Regions from separate parts of the Tepidimonas taiwanensis genome, predicted to be linked through region 1. Evidence: riboswitches for the same ligand, from Rfam matches in the RefSeq annotation. Region 1 holds a riboswitch; the other holds the start of a gene.
What was found. Region 1 has a riboswitch for cobalamin ahead of LCC91_RS06170 (TonB-dependent receptor domain-containing protein). Riboswitches for the same ligand answer to the same signal wherever they lie in the genome.

Region 1 (7,336 bases):
CAGCACCGTCAAGTGCCACGAGGACAACAGCCTCGTGAAAGCGGCGCTGGACGAACCGGGGCGGGGCCGCGTGCTCGTCGTCGATGGCGGCGCATCGCTGCGCCGTGCGCTGGTGGGCGGCAACTTGGCCGCGGCGGCGGCGCGCAATGGCTGGGCGGGTATCGTCGTCGATGGCTGCGTGCGCGACGTGGCCGAGCTCGCGGTGGCGGCGGTGGGGATCCGGGCCCTGGCGGCGATGCCGCTGCCGACCGACAAGCGCGGCCAGGGGCTGCGCGATGTCGCGGTGCAGATCCAGGGGGTGTGGGTGCGGCCCGGCGATTGGCTCTACGCCGATGCGGACGGCATCGTGGTCGCGGATCAGCCGCTCCACGCCTTGTAAGCCATGCTGGCCGCGAGAGCATAGAGCAGCAGGGCGAAGGCACGCTTGAGCGTGGCCACCGGCAGGGCGTGCGCGACACGCACCCCCACCGGTGCCATCAGCACGCTGGCGCTGGCGATGACCGCGAGTGCCGGCAAGAAGACGAATCCGAGCGAACCCGGCGGGCGTCCCGCGACACCCCAGCCGGACCATATGTAGCCGATCCCGTTGGCCAGCGCGATCGGAAACCCCAGGGCGGCGCTGGTCGCCACGGCCTGATGCATCGGGACGTTGCACCAGGTCATGAACGGCACGCTGATGAACCCGCCGCCCGCGCCGACCAGGCCCGACAGAAACCCGATCGCGCCGCCCGCGCCCCACTGGCCGGCGGGACCGGGCAGCCCACGGGTCGGTTTGGGTTGCCGCGCCAGCAGCATCTGGGTCGCGGAGAAAGCCACGAAGGCGGCAAAGAACAGCGCCAGCCAGCGGCCTTGCACGACGCGGAATACCCCGGCGCCGGCGAGCGCGCTCCCGAGCACGATGCCCGGTGCCAGCCGCGCGACCAGGTCCCAGCGTACCGCGCCCCGGCGGTGGTGCGCCCGCACGCTGGAGATGGACGTGAACACGATCGTGGCCATCGACGTGGCGATCGCCATCTTCACCGCGAGGTCGGCCGACACGCCCCGGTGGCTGAGGATGAAGGTGATGAACGGTACCAGCATCATGCCGCCGCCGATGCCGAGCAGCCCCGCCAGAAAGCCGGTCACCAACCCCAACGCGACGAGTTCGGCAATCAGCAGGGGATCGAGCATGACGGGCGGAGGCGATGCGCACGGAACCACCGGCGCACGACGAGGCGGGCGGTGGCGCGTGGTTCGAAGGCGATGGGTGTCCGCCACACCGCCGGACCGGCATCCTGAACACGGGGTTCAGGTGGGCGAGGGCAGCGCGGCTTCGGGTTCGTCTGACGCGAGACGATCGCGCCCACCGCGCGATGTACCAAGCCCGGGCTCAATGAGCATTGGTTCAAGGAATATATGGCCCGGCGGATGGCGGACAACCCCATTGTAAGCCCTCGTTGCCCCGGCAGGCGGCGTCACAGCAACCGGTCGTCGGCTGCGAGGGCGTCGTCGATGCGCGCCACCAGCGCCCGCAACGCTTCCTCCGCGGCGGCGGAAAGCGCGGGTGCCGCTGCCGTGTCAGCGCCCTCGGGCGTGCCGAAGGACGACGGGCGAAACGCCGGCGCCGCGTCGCGCTGCGACGCGTCGAAGGCGATGTTGAGCGCGGCGAGCACCGCGATGCGGTCGCGCGCCTTGACCTTGCCCGCGTCGCGGATGCGGCACATCGCGGCGTCGACTTTGGCCACCGCTTCGCGCAGCGCCTCCTCGCCGTCCACGGGACAGGCGAGCAGGTAGGTCTGGTTCATGATCTGGACTTCGACCTGCTTGATCGCGGGCGGGGTCATCGGGGCGGCTCCTCCGTGGCCAGGCGCGCGATCAGCGCGTCCAGCCGCTGGCGCGCGGCCTGGCACTGCGCGCGCAGGTGATCGCGCTCCTGCGTCAGGCGCTGCACCTCCTGTTGCAGCAGTGACTGCGTGCGCAGCAGTTCCTGATGGCGCAGCAGCAGCCGGTCGACGCGCTGGGCGAGTTCTTCGATGATGACGGGCGTCATGACCCGTGCATTGTAGGCTTTGCGCAAGGCGCGGCGCTACAATGGGCCGCTGTTGGTGCTCGCGGTGCGGTTCTCGCGCCGCAGTTAAACGGGAAGCTGGGGGGTGCGCCGCCGTCGGCGGTCACCTAACCAGCGCTGCCCCCGCAACGGTAAGTGGACGGACACGCCCCCTGTGGGGGGTCCCGCTTTCGCCCGTCGGCCACTGGATGCCCCGCGCATCTGGGAAGGCCTGCGAAGGTCGCTTCCACCAGCCCGGATACCGGCCAACGGGGTGGCATGTGCCTCATCTCTTTGGGGTCGTGCCGTGTCGAGCGTACACCGTCGGGGTGAACGGTGGGGCTCTTTCACTGCTGCCTTTCGCCATGTTTCAGTTGAAAGCCGGGGTCCGTGCGTGTTTGTGCGCATGGGGTGTCGTGGGTTCTGCTCTGGCGCAAACGGCGCTGCCACCGACCGTCGTGGTGGCCAATCGCGCCGAACAGCCGTTGACCGATGTCCTTGCCGATGTCGCGATCATCGACCGCGCCACCCTCGAGGCCAGCGGGGCCGCGGGGGTGGCCGATGTGCTGGCGACGCTGCCGGGGATCGAGATCGCGCGCAATGGCGGCGTGGGCAACACCACCAGTGTGTTCATCCGCGGCGCCGAGTCGCGCTTCGTCGCGGTCTTCATCGACGGCGTGCGGGTGGACTCGCAGTCCACCGGCGGCGCGACGTGGAACGCCATTCCGTTGGCGTTGATCGACCGCATCGAGGTCGTGCGCGGGCCGGCTGCCGCGGTGTACGGGTCGGATGCGCTGGCCGGCGTGGTGCAGATCTTTACCCGGCGTGGCGACGGTGGCTGGCGGCCCAGCGTCGAGGTCGGCGCAGGCAGCGACGGACTGCGGCGCGTTCAAGCCTCCGTCGCGGGCCGCCAAGGGGACTGGGACGCCGCGGTGGCGGTGCACGGTGAGCGCAGCGACGGCTTCAACGTCCAACCCGCAGCCAATCCCGATCGGGACGGGTACCGCAGCCACGGGGTCAGCGCGAGCGTCGGTTGGGCCGTGGCCAATGGTCACCGGCTGGAGGCGACGGTGGTGGAGCAGCGCCTGAAAGCCGAGTACGACGGCTTCAGGTCGACCGTGCAAGACTGGTCCGTCCACGACTTGCGCACCGTGGGACTTCGCTGGTCGGCGCAGTGGAGTTCCGAACAGCGCTCGGAACTATCGCTGGGGCGGGGGACCGACCGCTACGAGACGCGGCCGTCGCCATACGTGACCGAAACCGACGTGACGACGGCACTGTGGCGCCATGAGTGGCTGCTCGGCGCTCACCGCTGGCAGGTGCTGCTGGAGCGGCGTGAAGACGATCTGCGCAACAGCTCATTGGCGGGCGGGCGCGGCCAGCGGCATCAAAGCGGTGTCGGACTGGGATGGGGCTGGCAGGCCGGCGCCCATGCGGTGCAACTGAATGTGCGGCACGACGACGACAGCGAATTCGGTGGGGAGACGACGGGTTCGGCTGCTTACGCGTGGCGTTTTGCGCCGGGGTGGAAAGCCCGCGCGGGAGTGGGCACGGCGTTTCGGGCGCCGACTCTGTACCAACGCTTCAGCGAGTATGGATCGGCCGGCCTCCAGCCGGAGCGGGCGCGCAACGCCGAAGTGGCGCTGGAGTACGCGCGCGATGGCTGGCAGGCCGGGTTGGTCGCCTACCATGCGCGGGTGCGCGACCTGATCCAGTTTGGCGCGGCGGGGCCTTGTGCCAGTGCCTACGGTTGTTACGAAAATGTCGGCCGCGCGCGGTTGCGTGGCGTGTCCCTGCGGGGCGGCATGCCGGTGGCGGGTGGGCGAGTCGAAGCGTCGGTCGACTGGAGCGATCCGGAAAACGCCGCAACGGGAAAACGGCTTGCCCGGCGAGCGGCGCGTTCGGCGAAGCTGCAGTGGACCCAGCCGCTGGCGACGGGGCGGTTGGGTCTCGAGTGGCAGGTGGCGGGTGAGCGCTTTGACAACGCGGCCAACACCACGCGTCTCGGTGGCTACGGCGTGGTCAACCTGAGCTGGCGGCAACCGGTGGCGCGGGACTGGGCGCTGCTGGCGCGCATCGATAACCTGGGTGACAAGGCCTACGAGACGGCCCGCGGCTACGCGACGGGTGGGCGGCAGGTCTATGTGGGCCTGAGCTGGACACCCCGCTGATCGGCCGTGGACGCACTGCAACGCCCCGCCGTACTCATCGCGGCCCCGGCCTCCGGCCAGGGCAAGACGAGTGTGGCCGCAGGGCTGGCGCGGTTGTGGACGCGCCAAGGGTGGCGGGTGCGGGCGTTCAAGTGCGGGCCGGATTTTCTGGATCCGCAGTGGCTGGCGTTGGCGACCGGGCAACCGGTAGACAACCTCGACCTGTGGATGAACGGCGAGACCGATGTGCGCGCCCGCCTGTGGCGGGCTGCGCAGGCGGCTGACATCTTGCTGATCGAGGGCGTGATGGGGCTGTACGACGGCCAGCCCAGTGCGGCCGATCTGGCGCTGGCCTGGGATTTGCCCGTGCTGGCGGTGGTGTCGGCGGCGTCGATGGCCGGCACGTTCGGGGCGATCGTCCACGGCTTGCGCCATTACCGGTCTGGGCTGCGCTGGGTGGGCGCACTGGCCAACCGCGTGGCTGGCGAGGCGCATGCGGCGATGCTGCGCGCCGCGGTGCTGGGTGGTGGCGAAGCGGTGACCGATGAGGAGGCCGTGGCTCGCGGGTGGTTGGGGGCGCTGCCGCGCACGGACGTGGTGGCGCTGCCCGAGCGGCACCTGGGTTTGACGCAGGCTGCCGAGCTCTCCGACAGCGTCGCGCGGCTCGATGCGTTGGCCGATGCGTTGGCCCAGACACCGTTGGGCCGTATGTCACGTGCCGCATGGCAGCGTTGGTCGGTGCGGTTGACACCGCCGATGCCGACGCCGCTGGAGCCGGTGTTGGCGGGGCGGCGCATCGCGGTGGCGCGTGATGCAGCCTTTTCATTCATCTATCCCGCCAATGTGCAGACGCTGCAAGACCTCGGTGCCCAGGTGCTGTGGTTTTCACCGCTGGCCAACGAGCCGTTGCCAGACTGCGACGCGGTGTGGCTGCCCGGTGGTTACCCCGAGTTGCACGCCCCGGCGCTGTCGGCGGCGCGGATCACGCGCGATACGCTGGCCGCCCATGTGGCGGCGGGTCGGCCGCTGTGGGCGGAGTGCGGTGGAATGTTGGCATTGTTGGAGGCGCTCACACTGGCGGATGGGACGTGTGTGCCGATGTGGGGGATCTTGCCCGGGCGGGCACGCATGCAACCGCGGCTGGCTGCGCTGGGGATGCAGGCATGGTCGACGCCGCAGGGGGAGTTGCGGGGGCACACCTTTCATTACTCGGCGCTGGAGACTTCTTTGACGCCCGTTGCCCACACGGTGCCGCCGCAGGGGGGGCGCCGCGCTGAGGCGGTGTATGCGCACGGCAGTGTGCACGCGAGTTACTTCCACGCCTGGTTTGCGTCGAATCCGGCTGCGGTGGGCTGGTTGTTTAGGGGAGGCGATGGGCGGTGCATTTGAATTTGCCGGGGACGGCACGCAGGCTGGCACGCACATGGTCGAGCCCGCGGGTGGGGCAATGGCGTGGCCGTTGGCGCAGCGCGCTGCGGTTTACCGGGCGATTTTCGAGCGGCGCGATATGCGGCATTTTGCCGGGGGCGAAGTGGCGACGGCCGTTTTGCATCGCTTGCTGCTGGCGGCGCACCACGCGCCCAGCGTCGGCTTCATGCAGCCGTGGCGGCTGATTCGCGTGCGCGACGCGGCGCTGCGGCAGCGCTTACACGCTTTGGTGGAGCAGGAGCGACAGCGCACCGCCGAGGCCCTCGGTGAGCGTGGGGCTGCGTTTTTGCGGCTCAAGGTCCAGGGTATTTTGGACGCGGCGGAAGTGTGGGTGGTGGCACTGGCCGAGGGGCGTGAGTCGCACGTCTTTGGACGGCGCACGATGCCGTTCATGGATGTGGCGTCGGCGGCGTGTGCGATTCAGAATATGTGGCTGGCAGCGCGGGCGGAGGGCGTGGGGCTGGGGTGGGTGTCGATTTTCGAGCCCGCGGCTGTCGCCGCCGTGTTGGACATGCCCGCGGGTGCGCTGCCGATCGCCATCCTGTGCTTGGGGCCCGTCGAGCGGTTTGACGATGCGCCGATGCTGCAACAGGCGGGGTGGGCGCAACGGCTGCCGTTGGCTGAAGTGGTGTTCGAAGATCGCTGGGGGCGGCCGTGCGCGTGGGTGGGGCGGGCCCCGAACCCCAGGGATTTGGTGGCCGCTGTACAGCCCGGCTGCGCGGACATGGGGCCGCGGCGCATCGTATGTTTGACGGAAGAGACGACCGAATGGCTCTACCTGCTGGGGCAGGAGCACCGCATCGTCGGCATCAGTGGCTACACGGTGCGGCCCCGACGTGCGCGGCAGGAGAAGCCCCGGGTCAGCGCTTTTTTGTCGGCCAAGATCGATCAGCTCCTGGCCCTCAAGCCCGACCATGTCTTCGGGTTTTCGGACCTGCAGGCCAATATCGCCGCCGAGCTGATCCGAGCCGGGGTGGCGGTGACGGTGTTCAACCAGCGCAGCGTCGAGCAAATTTTGGCCATGCTGGCGCAAGTGGCGGCGCTGGTGGGGTGTTCCGATGTCGCTGCGGGCCACTTGGCGGCGATGCGTGCCCGCTTGCAGGGTATGCAGGAGGCGGTGGCGCAGCGACTGGCCGCGGGACAGCGGCGCCCACGCGTGTATTTCGAGGAGTGGGATGAGCCGCTCATCAGTGCGATCCGCTGGGTGTCGGAGTTGATCGGCATCGCCGGAGGCGAGGATATTTTTCCCGAGCTGGCCACGCAGCCGCACGGCAAAGACCGCATCGTTCACGATCCGCAAGAGGTGGTGCGCCGGGCCCCCGACGTCATCATCGGCTCGTGGTGTGGCAAGAAGTTTCGTCCTGAGCGGGTGGCGCAGCGTCCCGGCTGGTCGGACATCCCGGCCGTGCGACACGGGCAGGTGTTCGAGATCAAGTCGGCGGATATCTTGCAGCCGGGGCCGGCGGCGTTGACCGACGGGGTGGAGCAGCTGCACCGCATCATCACCGAGTGGATGGATCGCCATGGCCACGATCGCACGGTCTGAGTTGATCCTGGGCGGGCAAAAAAGCGGCAAGTCGCGTCGCGCCGAGGTGTTGGCGGCGCAGTGGCTGGCGATCGACGCCGCACACCGCGCCGTGTTGGTGGCCACCGCCACCGCGGCCGACGCCGAGATGCGCGAGCGCATCGAGCGGCACCGGCGTGAGCGCTCGCAACGGGTGCCCGAGCTGTT
Region 2 (7,336 bases), 410 kb from region 1:
AACGACAAGGTTGTTGTGTTGCGGGTGCGAGTGCATCGAGCTTGCGTTGCAGTCTTCGATACCAGGGCCGTCGGCGAATGAACCGATCCCACCCCTGCCACAGCGCCACGAGATTCGATAGATACCAGCGGCGCGGCGTGGGTTTTCGCTGCCACGGCCGCTTGGCCCACCTGCGCCACAGCGCCTCCGCCCCCATCGACGCGAGGCACAGCGGTACCAGCAACGCCCACGGAAAGCGTAACAACGCCGCCAGCAAGACGAGCGCTCCCACGATCCCTGCCGCCACAATGAGGCAGGCCAGCGCGTAAAACACATCCACCGTCGCATCCGCTGCCGGGTCGAGCAGCAGCACCACCCACCACAGCGGCACTTGCGCGTAGACCCACCCCTCGGCGTGCGCCGGAAAGCGCCGGCGCAGGAAGCGCCGCCAGGGAAATGGCTGCATGCCCACATCGGTCATCATCCGCCCCTTCAAAACATCCGCCACCATGCGGACGCAAACCGTGGTGCCCGTCGCGGCCGGCGCGGTGGTCGTTGGCACACCGGAGGCTGCTTAGGTCAGCCCCCGATGGTTGGGCAGTATGCGGGAGGCAGTGGCGCAAAAACCGAGCCTGTGTGGACTGACCATCCCGCACGCCCGTCACGCCACGTCCTGATGAAGGCCCTGCATGGGCAGCCCGCACGGTCGTGACCTGCACACCGTATGCAAGGCGTGTGCGGTGACGCCCGGCCCAGTGTGCCCCTCATCCGTGATGGCACGCCGTGCCGCGAGGGACCGTATCCGTTACCACGCCCATCCCCATCGAGGCCAAGAGATCGGTCAGCGCCTGCCGTGACCACCCCGAGAGGTATACGGCTGCCGATGCAGCGTCCACCTGCGCACACATCCCCAAGCGCCTGGCGAGCGCGAACACGGCGGGATGCCCGTGTTGAAACAAAAGCCGCCGGCAATGCGCCATCCGATCGTCCACCAGCGCCGTGGCCAGCAATCGCGTCGCCAGCCCCTGTCGCCGCAGCAGCGGCAGCACAGTGATCGCAACCTCCACCGTGCCAGCAGTCGCCGTCTCCGTCGGCAACGGCGCGAGCTGCAACGCCCCCACCAGCGCGTCCTCTGCCGCCCACCACGCCCCCATCCAGCCGTCGCGCTGCCAGTCGATCCGGCGCACCCAGCGCAAGACGGCCGTATCGGTGAGCCGATGCCCAAAGCGCGCGTAGCGGTCGTCGCTGTCGAGCGCCAGCAAATGGATGCCCAACGCGGCAGTGTGGTGGTGCCCCAGCCAGGCGATCTCAATCATCCGTGGCCACATACACCAGGTTGGCCGAGGTGCAAAAGCGGCGCTGACCGGTAGCCGGGTGCTCCGCCCACATGCGCGCCCTGACCCGCACCGAGCGCCGCCCCACACCGCAAACCCGAGCATCGACCTCGACAACGTCACCCACATGCGCCGGTGCGACAAAGCACAAGCGCTCGCTGCTGGCAAGCACGACGCTGCGCCGCAGGTGTCGGCTCGCTGCGATAAACCCCGCTTTCGCGATCCATTCCATGGCCGCTCCACCGTGCAAAATGCCGCGGTGGTTGGCATGCCCCGGAAAAACAATTTCGGCCACACGCACCGCAGCGGGTGCGCCATCTCCATCCGCCTCGGCCACGTCAGCCACCCCACTGCCCGTGGCAAGGGCAGCATCGGCCGCAGCCCCTTCGCTATCGGCGCGGCGCACCATGGTGAAGTCACCCACGATGCAGACGTTGCGCTCGCCGCTGAGCGCATCCTCCGTCACCAAACGGGTGTGGATCAGCGCTGATCGCCCGCCACGCCGACCCACTCGGGCCCGACACTCGATGAGTTGCCCTGTCGGGATGGGGGCACGAAAATCCAACCGCGACACCGCCGCGGTCACCACCGTTCCCCGCAGCGCACGGCTGCCCATGATGAAAGCCAAGCGATCGAGCATAGCCAGCGCCGCCCCACCAAACAAGGTACCGTGGTGGTTGGACTGCTGCGGCCAAACCAGATCGAACACCGTCAAGACCGATTGCGCCGCGACACCGGGCTCGGTGACAGTACACCGAGCACCCGCGGCCAGTGACAGAGTTGACATCACACCTCCTATCGCAGGAGGCGGGGGACGCGTCAGAACGCGCGCAGCATAGGCTGCACGAACACCGCCCGCGCATGGCAGGCCGCGTGCATCGTTCTTGTTCCGGGACACCCCGCCCAGACACAACACTTCACGCCCATGGGCAGGTCTCCTGGCTCTCGGGTCATCACCTTACGCCTGTCTTCCCGGCACGCTGGCCAGTGACATGCAGCGGCGTCAGGCTCGCCGATCACAGTTGCGGGGGCAGCCACAGCTTCGGCGCTCTTTGGGAGGCCCCATCGAAACACCGTCCTGTCGTTCCCTTTTCATTCTCGCTGTCGTGCGAGAAACCCATTGGCAGTACCAGTTTAGCAGGCAACGCGCCCAACTGCCACCCCTCCTTCCTCGACCCGAACCGCTCGCAAAGGCACTGCCCGATGGGTGGCATCCTTCACCCCTCCTGCGGCTCGGCATGAGCGATGCGACCGCCGCAGCCATGTCTGCATGACACCGCCAGCGCGTGCGTACCAGCGTCGCTGCAGCCCTACCGGCCGACTGCCCCCAACCCGCTCGTGCGTGTACGATGCCGCGCTGCAGGGTTCGGAAAGCACGCCTCGACCGCCCGACCACCCGCGTTTTCGCTTGCTACCCGTGCCTGAGGCCCGACGATGAACCGCACCGAGCGCTTCTACCGCATCGACCAGTTGCTGCACGAGCGGCGCGTCGTGCCGCTGCGCGTCTTTCTGGAGACGCTGCAGGTCTCGCGCGCCACGTTCAAGCGCGACTTGGAGTACATGCGCGAGCGGCTGCACGCCCCCATCGTGTGGGACCGGCAGGTGCGCGGCTACCGCTTCGGCCCGGCTGACGATGGCCCGGTGTATGCCCTGCCGGGGCTGTGGTTCTCGAGCGGCGAGTTGTACGCACTGCTGGCCGCGCAGCGCTTGCTGGCCGAGTTGGAGCCCGGCATTTTGAGCGCCCACATCGCGCCGCTGCAAGCGCGCTTGTCGGCGCTGTTGGAGCTCGGCGGCCACCCTGCACAAGAGGTTGCGCGCCGCGTGCGCATTGCGTCGATGGCGCGCCGCCCCGTCGCTCCCGAATGTTTTACGGAAGTGGCACTGGCCGTCATGAAGCGCCAACGGCTGGAAATCGACGCCTGGAACCGCGAGCGCGACGAGGTCAACACGCGCGTGGTGTCGCCACAGCGCCTGGTGCACTACCGCGACAACTGGTACTTGGACGCCTGGTGCCACTGGCGGGAGGCACTGCGCAGCTTTGCGCTGGACACCATCCGCGCGGCTCGCCCGCTGCGCCAACGCGCCCGCGAGGTCCCGCAGACGCGCCTGCAGGCGCACTACGAAAGCAGCTACGGCATTTTTGCCGGCAAACCCAAGGGCCGCGCGGTGCTGCGCTTTTCGCCCGAGCGGGCGCGTTGGGTGCGCAGCGAGATTTGGCACCCCAACCAACAGGGGCGGGACCTGCCCGGTGGCGGCTGGGAGCTCACCATCCCTTATGCCGATGCGCGCGAGCTGTTGATGGACATCCTGCGCCACGGCCGACACGTCGAGGTGGTGGCCCCCGCGTCACTGCGCATCGCCGTGACTGAGGAGATACGGCAGATGGTCCACTCTTACGGCGAGTTGGGTACAACCGGGGATGGCGCCGTCCGCCCGGCCGGTGCATGAACCGTCACTCGCGACGACGCGCCCTCCCTCGCGGTCGATTCCGGCCACGCCACCACGATGGCGACATGTTCGTGTGCGGGCAGGGACGGGTCGACGTCGTCCACCCAGGCGCGCAGCGGCACACCGGCGTCGAGCGCCGCCGCCACATCGCGATTGACGCGCCGCGGGATATAACCCAGCGTCACGTCGCCCCAGTCGATGCGCACGGCCAGCGGGTCGTGGGGATTGTCCGGCTCGCGCACCAGGCGCACGGCGTCGCCCACCCCGAGGCGGGCCAGACAGTAGCGGCCCGGCCGATAGAGCAGCCCCGCAACGGCCGTGCGCAGCCGCCGGCCCAACCCGGGGCCCGCAGGCGCGTGCGCCGACCAAAAAGCCAGCGCGCCTTGCAGCTCCTGCTCACTCTGACGATCCAGGGGTCGGATGGGGTCCGGCGTCGGTTGCGGAACCAGTGCACGGGATTGGCTACGCTGTGCCCGCACTGCTTGTGCCAACCGTCGTCGGACCGCCATTGTCGCCTCGGCGTTGAGCGCCTCCTCCAGCTGCTGTGCCAGGGCCTGGATCGTGTCGCAGGCAGGCGCGTTACGCGGTCCGCGACAGTCGTGCCATTCGTAAAGCGGCGGCTCGGCGTCCGCGTCGAGTTCAAAGCTGGCGGTCGCCCGCTCTCCATTCGTCGCCTGCAAGCGAAAAAACCGCATCCCCTCCCACGCGCAGTCCGACCAATAATCGGCGGCGCAGTGCCGCATCGCCTCGCCTTCAGCCCGCAGCGCGTCGGCGGTGGTGAGCTCCTCGGCCTCCCCCAGTGCCGACCGCCAGTGCCCGATCACCGGCTCGACCGCGGCAAGCGATGCCGTTTCGTCTGCGGGGCGCGGCAGCGGTTGGAAACGGTCGACCACGGGCGTTTCGTGCCAGCGCTGTGACGCCGCCAACAAGCGCCGCAGCCCCCAACGGGCCATCCATGCGAGCCCGAGCTCGCCCGCGTCAGGCAGCACCGACACACCTCCACGCTGCACGGCGTGCGCATGCGCCGCACGCAAAAAATCCCACGCATCGCGCAGCGCCAGTCCCAAGTGTGGCCAGCGCTGCTGCAAGGCCCCCCACAGCGCGGCAGGGTCGGGTCCGAGCCCTCTCGCCACCCAATCCGCGTCAGACCGCGATCGCCACCGTACGGGCACCGCGCGCAGATGACTCTCCCACGCTTGCCAATCGGCTTCAGTTCGGGGCCGGGCGTGCGCCGGCAGTGCGTCCAGCAGCCACAGCCACTTCCGGGGAATCGGCAGCGTGCGCCACGGCTGACGCATCAGCGGCAGGCGCACCACGCCGCGCGTCACGCCCCAGTAGCGCGCCAGCGCGCCGACGAGATCGCGCCCGCGATCGATGGCATCCAGCACCTCGGGTGATGCATGCCAACCCGGGGGCGGATCGTCGGCAGACGGCGGATCGAGCACCTCCGCTCGCTCGGGACACAGCAACAACAACGGGGCCACCAGCGGTGGGAACAAGGCCAGTGCCTGTAAGCGATGTGCCCGAACCGTGGGGGACAGCACAGCGAGTCGGCTGTAGTTCTCCGCGCAGCCGAAATAGGCACCGCCTTGCTCCAACCCACCCAAGGTATCCAGCACAGCGCCATCCAGCGCGGCCGCGAATGCCTGTGCCGCACGCGCCATCGGATGGCCCCACGAGACCGACCAGCGCGGCACCGGTACCACCGGCGCCAGCGGCAGCCGCCACGTGTCGTTTACCGGATCGTCGTCGGCGCGCCAGGCCAGCTCGACCAGACGCTCGTCTTCCCCCAGTGATGCCCGCGGCAGCCGCCAGACGCGCAACGCGCCATCCGCCCGCAGCAACCACAGCCAAGCGTACGCCTGTGCCGATTCGCGAACGAACAGCATGTCGGCCGGCACCCAAAGGCGGGCGCGCACGCCCTGCTGTTGCACGGCAGGGGGCGGCGTGACGGCGTGGTCGGACGACGCGCTCGGTAGCTTGAGAACCCGTTCCATGCGCACCAGTATGGAACGAGCATAGGCTCAAAAAATGAGCCCTTCAAGAAAAAGCCTCGCATGGAAAGCCCGTCGAGCGGATAGACCATGCAGCATCGCTCCATCCGCCCATCCCCGACGCCACCGCACTTTCCCCGGGATCAACGCGTCCTGTCTACCGGGGCGGTTTCTACACGCAAGCGTTTGTATTCCGCCACAACCTCAAAGCCACGCATCACTGCGCCGCCGCCAGCGCCACGCCCAAGCGCCGCACGCCCTCACGGATGCGGTCTTCGTCCACGGTGGCAAAGCTCAGCCGCAGCGTCGCCGGGTCGGGGTCACGGGCGAAGAACGGCGCGCCCGGCACGAAAGCCACCCCCTGCTCGATGGCGCGCTGCGCCAACACGCCGCCGTCGGCACAGCGGCCGTTGGCCCCGGTGAGGCGCGCCCACACGAACAGCCCCCCTTGCGGCGGCGCGAAGGTGATGGCCGCGCCGAGCGTGTCGCGCAGCGCCTGCACCATTGCCGCGGCACGCTGCGCGTAGATGGCGCGCACGCGAGCGAGCGTCGCCGGCATGCGCCCGGCCGCCAGGTACTGCGCCGCCGTGGCTTGCGCGAAGGTGCTGGTGTGCGCGTCGCTGAACTGTTTGCACATGGTCGCCTTGGCCAGCAACAGCGGCGGGGCCACCAGCCAGCCAATGCGCAGCCCCGGCGAGAGCACTTTGGACAGGCTCCCACAGTGCACGAGGCACTCGCGGCTGCCAGGGACCTCGGCGCTCAGCGCCAGCAGGCTCTGCGGCGGCGCGGCGTCGAAGTACAGGTCGCCGTACGGGTCGTCCTCCACGATCAGCGTGCGGGTCTGCACCGCCAGCTCCAGCACCCGCCGGCGGCGCTCGCGCGACATCGTCGCCCCGCTGGGGTTGCCGAACGTGGGAATCAGGTACACGAGCTTGGGCCGGTGCTCGGCGATGAGGCGCTCCAGCGCGTCGACGTCGGCCCCCTGCCCGTCCACGGGCACGGTGATCAGCTCCGCGCCGTAGAGCTTGAAGCACTGGATCGTGGCCAAGAACGTCGGCCCCTCGACGATCACCTTGTCGCCGGGGGAGATGAGCGTCTTGCCAATGAGATCCAGCGCCTGCTGGCTGCCGGTGGTGACGATGAGATCGGTGGGGGCCACACCCGTCGCGCCTTTGGCGGCCATGAAGGCCGCCAATTGCTCGCGCAACGGATCGAACCCCTCGGTGGCGCCGTATTGCAGCGCGGCGCCGGGATGAGCGGCCAATGCCGCAAGCGCTGCCTCACGGATGCCCTCGACGTCGAACAGCGCGGCATCCGGGAAGCCCCCGGCAAAGCTGATGATGCCGGGCTTGCCCAACAGCTTGAAGAGTTCGCGTATGGCCGACGTCTCGACGTTGTTGAGCCGATCGGCCAAACGCACGGGCGATGTGGGCTGCGCTGCGCCCGCGGCAAAATTCGTCATTCGCGATTCCCCATTGCGGGCGAACGCCCCTGACGGCGCCCGCCCTGACGATCCATGACACCCCGCGACATCGAAGCGTTTTTTGCGACCCTGCAGGCCGAACGCCCCCATCCGCAGAC

Region 2: it holds a riboswitch for cobalamin, as region 1 does, so the genes downstream of both, LCC91_RS04360 (acyl-CoA thioesterase) here and LCC91_RS06170 (TonB-dependent receptor domain-containing protein) in region 1, are expected to answer to the same signal.

Annotation. Positions count from the first base shown of each region.
Region 1 covers NZ_CP083911.1:1,344,401-1,351,736, reverse strand. Annotated here, with positions in the region: gene rraA (ribonuclease E activity regulator RraA) at 1-379, shown strand, start outside; gene LCC91_RS06195 (sulfite exporter TauE/SafE family protein) at 358-1,170, opposite strand; gene LCC91_RS06190 (cell division protein ZapA) at 1,455-1,808, opposite strand; gene LCC91_RS06185 (hypothetical protein) at 1,820-2,029, opposite strand; cobalamin riboswitch at 2,066-2,311, shown strand; gene LCC91_RS06170 (TonB-dependent receptor domain-containing protein) at 2,443-4,197, shown strand; gene LCC91_RS06165 (cobyrinate a,c-diamide synthase) at 4,204-5,565, shown strand; partial or broken gene bluB (5,6-dimethylbenzimidazole synthase) at 5,600-6,265, shown strand; gene LCC91_RS06155 (cobalamin-binding protein) at 6,329-7,150, shown strand; gene LCC91_RS06150 (bifunctional adenosylcobinamide kinase/adenosylcobinamide-phosphate guanylyltransferase) at 7,128-7,336, shown strand, end outside.
Region 2 covers NZ_CP083911.1:939,121-946,456, reverse strand. Annotated here, with positions in the region: gene LCC91_RS04370 (hypothetical protein) at 1-352, opposite strand, end outside; gene LCC91_RS04365 (GNAT family N-acetyltransferase) at 744-1,295, opposite strand; gene LCC91_RS04360 (acyl-CoA thioesterase) at 1,288-2,022, opposite strand; cobalamin riboswitch at 2,225-2,449, opposite strand; gene LCC91_RS04355 (helix-turn-helix transcriptional regulator) at 2,748-3,761, shown strand; gene LCC91_RS04350 (HIRAN domain-containing protein) at 3,707-5,758, opposite strand; gene LCC91_RS04345 (aminotransferase-like domain-containing protein) at 5,973-7,175, opposite strand; gene nth (endonuclease III) at 7,272-7,336, shown strand, end outside.